4 regions of the Pantoea sp. X-Soil-MYKO-1785 genome follow, and region 4 is predicted to be linked to each of the others. Evidence: predicted binding sites of a transcription regulator. Region 4 holds the regulator's gene; each other region holds the start of a gene.

Region 1 (3,330 bases), 1.0 Mb from region 4:
CATAGCGCATTTGCGGGATCACCAGCTTGCCCTGCTCAACATGGTTGAACGGGGAATCGAGCGCCACAAAGCGGTCACCGGCTTTCTCGTTGAGACCCGACATCTCCTGCAGGCGGTTAAAACTGTTGAGCGAGCGCAGCGTGGCGGAGGTGACCACCACATGCGGAATCTTACGCCACAGCATCTTTTCCAGCTGATCGCTGACGCGAATCCCGGCGCAGTGAAACAGCAGGTGCGCCTGACCTTCGCGCAGTTCGCGGGTGATCCATTTCGACACCGGCGCGCCAGAGGCTTTTTCCATCGCCGCCAGTCGCCACAGCTTACTGACCGATTCAAACCAGCCGAACTGGCGGTTCAGCTGTAGCAGATTACGGTGCAAGCGCACCACATCGACTTTGCCGGTCTGCTCGCTCAGGGCATTGATCAGGCCTTCGCTCAGGCCACGCAGCGCGTCGCTGAGTTTGAACAGCCGGGCGCAAAGGTCCAGCAGCTCCTGCGGTAACGCCCCGAGCACAAAGCGGTATTCGCCCGGCTGATTGTGCGGCGGCAACAGCGGATTGAGCGCCTGGCTGGTGATGGTCAGCAGTTCGCGCAGCTCCTCGCAGTGCGCTTTCAGCCGCTCCGGATTGGCCAGCGGTGGCGGGGATTTAGGCCGCATCTGGGTCATGATGCTGTCCACCAGCTTGATAAACAGATCCAGCTGCAGGCTGCTCCAGCCAGGGGTGATATCAGCGCTCATCTCCAGCGCATCGCGCGCCACTTCCGGCAGATGATGGCCTTCATCCAGCACCAGCATCAGATTTTTAGCCGGCGGCAACACCGACTCATTCTCCATCGCCGCCATCACCAGTGCATGGTTGGCCACCACCACATCGACCTGCTCTATTTCACGCCGCGCCACGAAAAACGGGCATTCACGATACCAGCGACAGTGGGCGCCGAGGCAGCTGGCTTTATCGGTTGAGAGCCGCTGCCACAGGCTGTCGCTGACGTTTTCCTCGCTGTGATCGCGCAGTCCGTCCCACTGATAGCGATCCAGCGCTTTCTGCAACCGGCCGCACTGCGTCTGCTCCTCTTTGGTACTGCTGATGGCGTCATCATCCAAATAGAGCAGCAGATCGCCCTGCTGATCGTCGTCAGCCGCCAGCGCCGCCAGGTTGCGAGGACAGACGTAACGCCCGCGACCAAAGGCGGCGGTAAAGGTGAGATCGGGGATGATTTTCTTCAGCAACGGCAGATCTTTGGTGAAGATTTGATCCTGCAACGCCACGTTCGCGGTGCTGATCACCAGACGTTTTTCCTGGGCGCGGCTGGTCGCGATGCCGGGGATCAGATAAGAGAGGGTTTTGCCGACCCCGGTTGGCGCTTCGACCGCCAGATGGCGCGCATCATCGCCCGCCAGGCATTTTGCCACTTCAGCAATCATCTGCCGCTGGGCGGCGCGCGGGATAAAATCGGGCACCTGCTGCTGCAGCGCTTTATACCACTGCGCTATCTGGCTTTTTACTGCTGCTGTCAGGGCCATTTTGTTTGTTACCACACCGTAAAAATTGCCTGTATTTTTACACAGTATGCTGGCGGCGTCAGCTTTCAGGACAATTTTTTCGTCTGCGGTTCCACAAGCGGTCACGGATGCCGTCCGGGACTGGCTAACCCAGCAGTTTAAACATATAGGTCGTGGCATCCAGCTCGCCGGTGGTGGATTCGGCGTAGAACGGAATTGCGCCGGCGACCTGCCAGTCGAGCGAGCGATAGAGATCGCTGGCGACATCCCCGCTGCGCGTGTCCAGCACCAGCAGCGTTTTACCCTGCAGTCGCGCCTGCTGTTCCGCCTGCCGCATCAGCTGGCGGGCAATGCCCTGCCGGCGCGCCCGCGGATGCACCAGCAGTTTGGTGACCTCCGCCCGATGGCGGCCGTTGGGCATTGAGCTGCTGTTGAGCATCACCGTCGCCACCACGCTGCCGTGCTGACGCGCCACCCACAATTCGGCATCGCCACTCGCCAGGCTGTAGATGCGATCCTGCCAGAAACGGCCAATCGCCTGATGGTCGGCGGCATCAATAAATCCGACGCTGGCCCCGTCTGCGACGCAGGCCTGCAACACCTGACACAGTTCGGGTAGCGCCTGCTGTGCCTCGCTGGCACTGAGCATCTGATAATTAATCATGGTTTTGCCACCACCAGTAAATAGTGCGCGCCCTCGGTCAGGTGCGCTTCAAAGGCCGATTTTCCCGTCAGATGAAAACGTAAACAGTCGCCGGGACGTAAGCTCCAGCGCTGAGCTGCCATGCTGACGGTCAGGCCGCCTTCACGCAGCCAGATATGCTGTTCCATACCGTGAATCGGTGGTGCGTCGTAATCGATACGCGCGCCGGGGCGTAATTTGCCCTCCACCAGTTCGCATCTAAAATGAGTAACAGGCGGTGACACATTTCGGCGGTGAAAGCCACTGGCCTCATCACTCCATACCGGCTGCTGCTCATATGGGATCAGCAGCTTCGCATCTTCTTCTACTTCACTTAGCAGGCGCGACATGGTTAATCCGTACGCCACGCACAAACGATTAAGCAGTGCGGCGGTGGGGCTGGTCTCGCTGCGCTCAATGCGTGATAATGAGGCGCGGCTGATACCCGTTGCGATTGAAAGCTCATCCAGTGACCAGCCGCGTTGCAAGCGTAATTCCGCCAGCCGCGCAGCCAGGCGTTGTTCTGTATTCAGGTCCGGCATCGCATCCTCTCATAATTGGGAATTATTTCTCTTATGTGAGATATAGCTGAGAAAAGGCGCAGCGGTCAAGTTGTACACTCAAAAATGTATTGTACAACTTAGTTTGCTTCGTTATGGTAATTCCACTCAGATCAGTCTATAGAGGAATTTATGACCCTATACAGTATCGGTGACGTCGCCGAGCGCTGTGGCATAAACCCAGTGACCTTGCGCGCCTGGCAAAGACGTTATGGCTTACTGAAGCCGCAACGTACCGAAGGTGGGCATCGTCAGTTTGATGAAGAAGATGTTCAGCGCATTGAAGAGATCATGCGCTGGATCGAAAGCGGCGTGCCGGTAGGAAAAGTCAAAGCGCTGCTGGAAGGCGGTGATGTTGATGCGCACGACGGCTGGACCACCCTGCAGGATGAACTCATCAGCGTGTTACGCCACGTCAGACCCTCCAAGCTGCGTAACAAGATCGCGGCTATTGGTCGTGAACATCCGGTTGATGCGCTGATCGATCACGTCTTCATGCCGGTGCGCCAGAAGCTCAGTCTCGACCAGAATACCGCCCGCACCATGTGCAGCCTGCTGGATGGATTGTTGATTGATTATGTGGC
Region 2 (3,330 bases), 100 kb from region 4:
GCAGAAATTACCCACCACCTCGCTGCAGTGGGGCATTCTGGTGTGGCTGGGCGTGGCCGCTTCGGGCCTGGGCTACTTTATGTGGAACTATGGTGCGACCCAGGTCGATGCCGGCACGCTTGGCATCATGAACAACATGCACGTGCCTGCTGGCCTGCTGGTTAACCTGGCCATCTGGCAGGAGAAACCGCACTGGCCGAGCTTTATTGCGGGCGCGCTGGTGATCCTCGCCTCGCTGTGGGTGCATAAGCGCTGGGTGGTGGGGCGCGGTGACCGATCATAAACAGGGCTGTTGCATGGGGGCGGCCTCCCGGGCTGGCGCGTCCGATCGCGAAGGAATCTCACATCCCTGTGGATCGTCCGGGCCAGGGATGGCGAGGCCGTGCTGCATGGATGCAGGCTTTCTTTGCGATCAGGTGCGCCACTGCTGACCACGCAGGTACCCGAAGCGATCGGCAACAGAAGTTAAGCTGGCTTTCCACTCTTCGGACGCTGGATCATCGCCAGCCCTTTCAGGAAGTTGCGCAGAATCTGATCACCGCATTCGCGATAGTTCTTATGGTCAGGCTTGCGGAAAATTGCACCGATTTCCGCCTGCGAAACGGTAAAGTTCACGCGCTTCAGTACCTCAGGAATATCGGTGGTTTTCAGATCAAAGGCGATGCGCAACTTCTTCATAAAGATATTGTTATTCATCTTGCGCTCAATCGACGGGGCGGGCATCTCTTCGCTTTTACCGCGACGGTAGAAGATCAGGCCATTCAGGAAATAACCCATCAGCACATCGGGGCAGGGACGGAACGCCGCATCTTCATCTTTTTTCAGCCACGCCTGAATATCCGTCTGTGGGACTTCACACTGCGCCAGCGCAAAAATTTCCACCATTTTGGCATCGCTCAGATCGAGCATGTAGCGCACGCTGCGCAGAATATCGTTGTTAGTCATGGTGAGATCTTCTCATGGTCAGTCGACAGGCTGCGCATTATAGGGGATTTTGCCCACCGCCGCGCAGGTTTGTAGCCGCCGACTTAACGCTGCAATATCGCACCGGGCTGTAGCGCATCGCGGACAAAAGGCAGATGTTCACAGGCATGCTGACGGGCAAAGCGGATAAAGGCTTCCAGCACCGGCTGACGCTGCTCGCCATCGCGCACCGCGGCATAAAGACGGCTCCACAGCCCGTCACCCAGCGTTTTGGTCACCACCAGTCCCTGCTTCTCAAAACTCTCTACCACCCAGTGTGGCAGCGCGGCAATGCCCATACGAGCAGAGACCATCTGAATCATCAGCAGGGTGTTATCCACGTTTTTCAGCGCCGGGCTGACGCCGGCCGGTTGCAGAAAGTGACGCCAGATATCAAGGCGCTGACGCTGCACCGGATAGATCATCAGCACCTCATCGGCCAGATCCTCAGGGGCAATATGTTCAACCTGCGCCAGCGGGTGATCCGGTGCCAGCACCAGCCGAACTTCAAAATCAAACATCGGCGAATAGAACAGCCCGGAGCGTGCCAGGATGTCGGAGGTCAGCACCACATCCAGCTCGCCCTGCTGCAGCGCAGGCTGAGGATCAAAGGTGACGCCTGATTTGAAATCCATCACCACCTGCGGCCAGCTCTGACGGAAATTATCCAGCGCCGGCGTCAGCCACTGGATGCAGCTATGGCACTCAATCGCCACCCGCAGAGTGGTCTGCTGCGGCTCATGACAGGCCTGCAATGCTTGCTGAATCTGCGGCAGCACCTGTTCGGCCAGCTGCAGCAGGATGTCGCCCTGTGGCGTGAAGCGCAGCGGCTGACTTTTACGCACGAACAGGCGGAATCCCAGCCGCTGTTCCAGATCGCTGAACTGGTGGGACAACGCCGATTGCGTCTGATGAAGCTGGGATGCCGCCGCCGCCAGCGAACCCGTATTACGCAGAGCCTGAAGCGTCCGCAGGTGCTTGAGTTCGATCATGAGAGTCCTTCATATCGAAAATGAACATATTGCGCTTGAGGAACATACAGTACCCGCAGATTATAGCGGTGTAAACATCTGGACGGCTAAACATCTTTGGCTGTCAGCCAAAGTGAAAGATTATCTGGAGAACAGCGAATGACAATTCTCAACCATACCCTTGGTTTTCCGCGTATTGGCCTGCGCCGCGAACTGAAAAAAGCTCAGGAAAGCTACTGGGCTGGTCACTGCAGCCAGCAGGAATTACTGGCGGTGGGCCGTGAGCTGCGTGCGCGTCACTGGCAACAACAGAAAGAAGCGGGAGTCGATCTGCTGCCGGTGGGTGACTTTGCCTGGTACGATCACGTGCTGACCACCAGCCTGATGCTGGGCAACGTGCCGGCACGTCATCAGAACAAAGAGGGTTCGGTTGATCTGGATACGCTGTTCCGTCTGGGTCGAGGCCGCGCGCCAACCGGCGAACCCGCGGCGGCGGCGGAAATGACCAAGTGGTTTAACACCAACTATCACTACATAGTGCCTGAGTTTACGCTGGGCCAGACTTTCCGGCTGGCCTGGACCCAGTTGCTGGATGAAGTCGACGAGGCGCTGGCGCTGGGCCACAACATCAAGCCGGTGCTGCTGGGGCCGGTGACTTATCTGTGGCTGGGTAAGGTCAAAGGGGAATCATTTGACCGTCTGTCGCTGCTGAAAGCGATCCTGCCGGTTTACCAGCAGGTGCTGGCCGAGCTGGCAAAACGCGATATCGAATGGGTGCAGATTGATGAACCCGCGCTGGCGCTGGAGCTGCCGCAGGCGTGGCGTGAGGCGTTTAAGCCCGCCTACGATGCACTGCAGGGACAGAGCAAACTGCTGCTCACCAGCTATTTCGACAGTATCAGTCAGAACATAGAGGTAATTCGCCAGCTGCCGGTGCAGGGGCTGCATGTCGATCTGGTGCATGGCCGGGATGATATTCAGCAACTGAATGAGCAATTGCCGGCCAGCTGGCTGCTGTCGCTGGGGGTAATCAACGGGCGTAACGTCTGGCGCGCCGATCTGAGCCGCTGGTTTGAGCGCCTGCAGCCGCTGATCGCGCAGCGTGCGCAGCTGTGGATCGGCTCCTCCTGCTCGCTGCTGCACAGCCCTATCGATCTGAGCGTTGAGAGCCGGCTGGATGAGGAAGTGAAAAGCTGGTTCGCCTTCGCGCTGCAGAAATGTACCGAACTTTCGCTGCTGACCCAGGCGCTCAACCACAACGATGCCGCGTCACTGGAGGTCTGGAGCGCGCCGGTTCGCGCCCGCGCTCACTCCAGTCGCGTTCATAACGCCGCGGTCGCTCAGCGCCTGCAGGCCATCACGCCACAGGACAGCGAACGTCGCAGCCGCTACAGCG
Region 3 (3,330 bases), on a different replicon from region 4:
TGGCAAAACGGCCATCACGGCTGCGGACCACATAATTGCGCTACACTCTCCAGCGTTAGTGATCTATCCTGCCCGCCTGTCGATTCAGCGCGCGGTGGAGCAATTAACCTGGAAGCCCCATGAAAATCAGATTCCTTTCTGCCAATGAGCAAAAGCTGGCGGAGGTGCGCAAAATCCTCGAACCTGTCGGGGTCGAAGTATTGCCTATCTCCCGTCGTATCGAAGAAATTCAGACTGAAAACGAACTCGACCTGGTGCGCGATAAGCTGACCAAGGCCTTTTCACTGATTGGACGACCGCTGTTCGTTGAGCATACCGGACTCTATCTGGATGGCCTGAACGGGCTGCCGGCCGGGCTGACCCGCATCTTCTGGAACCGGCTGGATGCGGAGCGTTTTACCGCCCTGGTTCAGGGGCTCGACAGCCAGGCCGTGACGGCTAAAACCGTGCTGGGCTACTGCGATGGCCGCAAAATGTATCAGTTTTCCGGTGAGCTGCGCGGTACCATCGCCGCGGAACCGGCCGGGACACGCGGCTTTCAGTGGGATTGCGTCTTTATACCGCAAGGTTACGATCAGACATTTGCCGAAATGGGTGAACTCAAGAATGAGATTTCGATGCGGCGCATCGCGCTCGATCGCTTCGCCACTTTTTTGAAAACGGCTCGGGGAGTCGCATGAAACCTGAACTTAAACGTGCTTATGATTCCGGTAAGCTGATTCTGTTTGCCGGCGCGGGCATCTCACGCAATCTCGGCTTGCCGGAGTGGCATGAGCTGATTGCCCATCTCGCCAATGAGCTGGGTTACGATCCGAAAATCTTCAACACCTATGGCACCCATCTGTCGCTGGCGGAATATTACAAACAGAAGAAAGGTTCGCTCGGCCCGCTGCGAAGCTGGATGGACCGCGAATGGCATCGCCCGGATATTGATGTCCGGACCTCAGAAATCCACACCATGATCACTCAGGGCAACTTTTCCCGCATCTATACCACCAATTACGATCGCTGGCTGGAAGCGGCGCACGATGCGCATGGCGTCCCGTATTACAAAGTGGCTAACGCCGCCGATCTGGTGTCGCTGACCGAAGATAAACGCCACATTATTAAGCTGCACGGCGATTTCGATGATGACACCTCTATTGTGCTGGATGAAAGCAGCTACTTTGAACGACTCTATTTCGATTCGCCGCTCGACATCAAACTGACCCATGACGTGATGGGCAACTCGGTGCTGTTTGTCGGCTACAGCATCAGCGATTTCAATATTCGGCTGCTGTTTTACCGGCTGACAAAAATGTGGGGCCGCACCGGGCTGGCGACGGCGCGGCCGAAATCGTATCTGTTTACCAACCGCAATAATCCGGTAGCAAAAGAGGTGCTGGGGCAGTGGGGGATTGAGATGATCGTCTCGGAAGAGGATGACCCACGTAAAGCGCTGGCCGATTTTCTTGAGGCGCTGCTGGTGTAGCCGGCAACGCGCCTTCCCCGGCAGAGTAGGTAAAGTTTGTGCCCGGTTAAGGTTATGCCGGGGATAACCGATAAACTCTATTCTCTGCTGGCAAAGCATCATCGTCGTGATATACTGTATGCATACACAGTATCAGAGGGCAAAAACATGGCTGTCGAAACAAAATTTGTAGTCGTCAGAAAGGGTGAAGAGAAGATGACGTTTGCCAATAAGAAAGAGGCCGATGCCTACGACAAAATGCTCGATATGGCCGAAGCCTTCACCGACTGGCTGTTACAGCATCAACCCGCACTGGATGAGACGCAGGCGGAAACTCTGGGCCTGCTGATCGCCGAGCAGAAAGATGCCGTGCAGCATATTCTGCGCACCAGCAAACTGCCTGAGCCGGTTGCCGCTGCAACCCGTCAGTCTGAGACGGCATCAGACAGCGCCGATGACAAGGCTGAAGAGTCGGGCAGTAAAAAAGTCCGTGCGGTAAAAGCAGCCTGATCCGATTTACGCCGGAAGCGATCCTTCCGGCGTTATTGTTTTGGCTGTCTCTTGCACCGATGCTCACCTTATGCCGCTTGCTTGCCATCCCTACCCAAAATCCCTGCCTGAAACGACCGTTGCTTACACCGCTTTGCGTTGAAAAAGCGTTATTCTGAAAATTGCCACCTATACATAGCGTACGCCGTTATGCCTGCATTTAAGGCGTTTCGCGGTGAACCCGTAGCGGGTTATATTTTTGAACGCGCCTTGCTGCAAATCACGTCACCAACAACGATCTGTATCACGTTTCTTTTCGTAACTGATTGAGGCTGCGATTGAAACTGCTACAGTAGCGCCACTGGATTGTTACTGCTTCGGCAGGCAAAACCTGATTTTCTGGCTTCTGCCGGAGGTCAGGTTTTTTTGTTTCTGGGGTTCCAATGAAAATCGCCAAAATTCTTAATAATAATGTGGTGGTTGTTCAGGATAAACACGGCGGCGAGCAGGTTGTTATGGGGCGCGGGCTGGCCTTTCAGCAGCGCGTCGGCGACACGCTTGATCAGGCGCGCGTTGAGAAGGTTTTTGCGCTGCAAAGCGATGAACTGATGCATCGGCTGGGGGATCTCTTAAAGCAAATTCCGCTGGAGGTGATGACCACCTGCGATCGCATCATTCAGCTTGCCACCCAGCGGCTGGGGATCTTGCAGGAGAGCCTGTATATCACCCTCACTGACCACTGCCATTTTGCGATTGAACGGCAGCATAAAGGCCTGACCATAAAAAATGTGCTGCTATGGGAGATTAAACGGCTCTACCCGAAAGAGTTTGAACTGGGGCAGGAGGCGCGGGCCATTATCGCTCAGCGCCTGAACGTCCAGCTGCCCGAAGATGAAGCCGGCTTCATCGCCTTACATCTGGTCACGGCGCAGCTCAACAGCGAAATGCCAGAAGTGATGCACGTCACGCGGGTGCTGCAGGAGATCCTGCAGCTGGTGAAATATCAGTTACAGATTGAATACGATGAAGAGTCGCTGAGCTACCAGCGCTTTGTCACTCACCTGAAGTTTTTTGCTCAGCGAATGCTGACACGTACCGTGGTGCAGAATGACGATATCTCACTTCATCAGGCAGTGAAAGATAACTACGCCAAAGCCTGGAAATGTGCCGAAAAACTGGCGCAGCACCTGCAAAAAAGCTATCAGCGCGAGCTGACTGCAGAAGAAATTATGTTCCTCACCCTTCATATCGAGCGGGTGAGAAAAGAAGCACGCTAAAACGCGATAACTGGATTGTCCTGAAACTGGATTGTCCTGAAACCGGATTGTTACTGCTTAACGCAGGCAAAACCTGAGCGCGGCCTGAACACACAGGCTGCTCTCGGGTTTTTT
Region 4 (3,330 bases):
AACCGCATTTTGCTGCGCTTTTTCATGGGAGATTTTTTTGCTGCGCGCTTCGTCTTCTACCGCTTTTTCAATCGCTTTGGATTGCAGCAGACGATTAAACAGATCCTGACGTGCCGGTAAGCGTGGGCCAACTGCCGCCAGCCGCTGACGGGCGAAATGAATGCGCGCCACCCGGGCCAGTTTCTGGGCGATTGATTGGTCGGTGCCGTGTTCGGTTGCCATACGGCGCAGCGAAACAGTCGGCGAGAAACGGACAAAACTGTCGCGTCCATGCCAGATTACCGCAAAGAATTTCTGCACACCGTTCAGCACCCGCAGGTGCGGCGTATCTTCGCCCTGAACCTCACGGCCTGGCGCCCGGCCAAACATCACCGTCACCGGCAGCATCTGGATATCCAGCTTGGGATTATTGCGGTGCAGGTCCAGGTAATCGTGAAAGATTTTCACCGATTCAACGCTGGGGACAAAATAGGGGAACACACGCGGGCCATCGTGGATAAAAACGTGGCGCGGCAGCAGCGAACCATCAATCTCCAGCGGAGAAAGCGGGTCGGGCAGATGATGCCGCAGGCACTGCGCGCGTAAAGTCAGTAAGTCCGCCTTCGAATCGTAAGGCAAAACGTACATAATGGGCCGGGTCGGGTCCAGACCATGTTCAGAAACGGGATCGGCCGGAATGGCCTTACTCTTTACCAAAAAGGACAATGGTAAATTCAGTAATTTGTAATAAAGTTTACGCCAACCTGACATAGACAACATGAAGCCTCTTGTTAGCAAAGCGCCGCAAGCATACCAGAAAGCGCAGCGAAGATCTGTGGTGGTGCCAATTGCACGCAGCCCAGACATTGACGTCAATCCGATGAAAGGGTTCCACTTACTATGGCAAATAATGCCACCGGTTTTGTAAGAATAGTGAAAGCCGCAGGTTATTCATGGCAGGGCCTGCGCGCCGCCTGGCAACACGAAGCCGCTTTCCGCCAGGAGGCGCTGGCCGCGCTGGCCGCCATTATTGTCGCCTGCTGGCTGGATGTCGATATCGTCTCCCGCATTCTGATGATTGGCGCTGTGGTGCTGGTGGTCATTGTCGAAATCCTCAACAGCGCCATTGAGGCGGTAGTGGATCGTATCGGTCAGGAGCGCCACCCTTTGGCCGGACGGGCCAAGGATATGGGCTCCGCGGCGGTGCTGATCAGCATCTTACTGGCACTGTTTGTCTGGATCGCGCTGCTTTGGTCGCATTTGCGATAAGCCTTCCACAACGCGTCAGATGGCGCGTTTTGCCTGAGAATCGGTTTCCATTTCACCAATACCTGTATATACTCACAGCGACTGTATAAACAACCAGGGGGCGGGATGAAAGCATTAACCAGCAGGCAGCAGCAGGTCTATGACCTGATTCGCGACCATATTACTCAAACGGGCATGCCGCCTACGCGTGCAGAAATTGCCGCGCAGCTGGGTTTCCGCTCGCCGAACGCGGCAGAAGAGCATCTTAAGGCACTGGCACGTAAAGGGGTGATTGAGATTGTTTCTGGCGCCTCACGCGGTATTCGCCTGTTGATGGAAGAAGAAGCGTCTGAAGGTCTGCCGTTGATTGGCCGGGTTGCTGCCGGTGAGCCGATCATGGCGCAGGAGCACATCGAAACCCATTACAAAGTGGATCCGGGCCTGTTCAAACCTTCTGCTGATTTTCTGCTGCGCGTCAGTGGAATGTCGATGAAAGATATCGGGATTATGGATGGCGACCTGCTCGCAGTACATAAAACCCAGGACGTGCGTAATGGCCAGGTTGTGGTGGCCCGCATTGATGATGAAGTAACGGTTAAACGCTGGAAGAAGCAGGGTGCTATTGTGCATCTGCTGCCTGAAAACAGTGATTTTGAGCCAATTATCGTCGATACGCGCGCTCAGTCGCTGACGGTCGAAGGTCTGGCGGTCGGTGTGGTTCGCAACGGCGAATGGCTCTGAGTCTGACATAACCACGCATTCGTAGCGTCTGATGCTATTCTGTCTGCCCTAATTTTGTCGCTGCTGCTCCCCTCTCTGCAGCGGCACCGAGCACGGAACTGCGAATGCGTTTTTTAACGGCTACCGACAAAAACCTCTGGCGGCTGGCGCTGCCGATGATCCTTTCTAACATCACCGTTCCTTTACTGGGAGTGGTCGATACTGCTGTCATTGGTCACCTCGACAGCCCGGTCTATCTTGGCGGGGTTGCGGTCGGTACGACAATCACCAGTTTCCTCTTCATGCTGCTGCTGTTCCTTCGAATGAGTACCACCGGCCTGACGGCGCAGGCTTTTGGTGCCGGCGATAAATTGGCACTGGCACGTGCGCTGACCCAGCCTTTAATCATTGCGCTGCTGGCTGGCGTGCTGTTCGTCTGCCTGCGTTCGCCAATCGCTGCGTTGGCGACCGATCTGATTGGCGGCGATGCCAGCGTTCTGCAACAGGCGACGCTGTTTATTCAGATCCGCTGGCTGAGTGCGCCCGCCACTCTGGCAAATCTGGTGATCCTTGGCTGGCTGCTGGGCGTGCAGTACGCGCGTGCGCCGGTCATCCTGCTGGTGATCGGCAATCTGGTCAATATTGTACTCGATCTGTGGCTGGTGATGGGCCTGCACTGGGGTGTGGCAGGCGCGGCAACCGCGACCGCACTGGCAGAGTATATAACGCTGGCCGTCGGTGCGGTGATGGTCTGGCGGGTATTGAAACTGCGTGGCATCACCCCGGCAATGCTGAAGCAGAGCTGGCGCGGTGACATGAAGCGGCTGCTGCGTCTTAATCGCGACATTATGCTGCGTTCGTTAATGCTGCAGCTCTGTTTTGCCTCGCTGACGGTGCTGGGCGCACGCATCGGTCCGCAGGTGGTGGCGGTGAACGCGGTATTGCTGATGTTTATCACCTTTACCGCCTATGCGCTGGATGGTTTTGCCTACGCGGTTGAAGCCTTCGCCGGTGAGGCGCATGGTGCGAAGGATGGCAGCCGGCTGCTGCGCGTCTGGCACTCTGCCTGCCGACAGGCGCTGGTGGTGGCCTTGCTGTTCTCATTGATTTATGCGTGTTTCGGTTCGCACATCGTGGCGCTGCTGACCTCGATCGAACAGCTGCAACAGGCGGCCGATCGCTATCTGATATGGCAGGTGATCCTGCCGCTGGTGGGGGTCTGGTGTTATCTGCTGGATGGCATGTTCATCGGTGCAACCCGCGGCCGGGAGATGCGTAACAGCATGGTGGTGGCGGCACTCGGTTACTTCCTGACGCTACTTAGCGTCCCGCTGCTGGGCAACCATGGCTTGTGGCTGGCAGTTAGCGTTTTCCTGGCGCTGC

The links. The regulator LexA, encoded in region 4, represses DNA repair genes until DNA is damaged. The targets are predictions, from matches to a motif close to TNCTGTATGTACATACAGNA.
Region 1: dinG (ATP-dependent DNA helicase DinG) is a predicted target of LexA. The motif match lies at 1,553-1,572, and genes of this name have one in related genera.
Region 2: metR (HTH-type transcriptional regulator MetR) is a predicted target of LexA. The motif match lies at 1,988-2,007, and genes of this name have one in related genera.
Region 3: AC6I8D_RS22005 (YebG family protein) is a predicted target of LexA. The motif match lies at 1,584-1,603, and genes of this name have one in related genera.

What each region holds. Positions count from the first base shown of each region.
Region 1 is NZ_AP036000.1:1,302,108-1,305,437, reverse strand. It holds gene dinG (ATP-dependent DNA helicase DinG) at 1-1,525, opposite strand, end outside; gene AC6I8D_RS06065 (GNAT family N-acetyltransferase) at 1,650-2,168, opposite strand; gene AC6I8D_RS06060 (helix-turn-helix domain-containing protein) at 2,165-2,728, opposite strand; gene AC6I8D_RS06055 (MerR family transcriptional regulator) at 2,879-3,330, shown strand, end outside.
Region 2 is NZ_AP036000.1:185,122-188,451, forward strand. It holds gene AC6I8D_RS00840 (carboxylate/amino acid/amine transporter) at 1-283, shown strand, start outside; gene AC6I8D_RS00845 (YehS family protein) at 466-945, opposite strand; gene metR (HTH-type transcriptional regulator MetR) at 1,029-1,955, opposite strand; gene metE (5-methyltetrahydropteroyltriglutamate--homocysteine S-methyltransferase) at 2,094-3,330, shown strand, end outside.
Region 3 is NZ_AP036001.1:435,809-439,138, forward strand. It holds gene AC6I8D_RS21995 (non-canonical purine NTP pyrophosphatase) at 120-680, shown strand; gene AC6I8D_RS22000 (SIR2 family protein) at 677-1,471, shown strand; gene AC6I8D_RS22005 (YebG family protein) at 1,619-1,960, shown strand; gene licT (BglG family transcription antiterminator LicT) at 2,383-3,216, shown strand.
Region 4 is NZ_AP036000.1:289,842-293,171, forward strand. It holds gene plsB (glycerol-3-phosphate 1-O-acyltransferase PlsB) at 1-750, opposite strand, end outside; gene AC6I8D_RS01290 (diacylglycerol kinase) at 880-1,248, shown strand; gene lexA (transcriptional repressor LexA) at 1,354-1,968, shown strand; gene dinF (MATE family efflux transporter DinF) at 2,073-3,330, shown strand, end outside.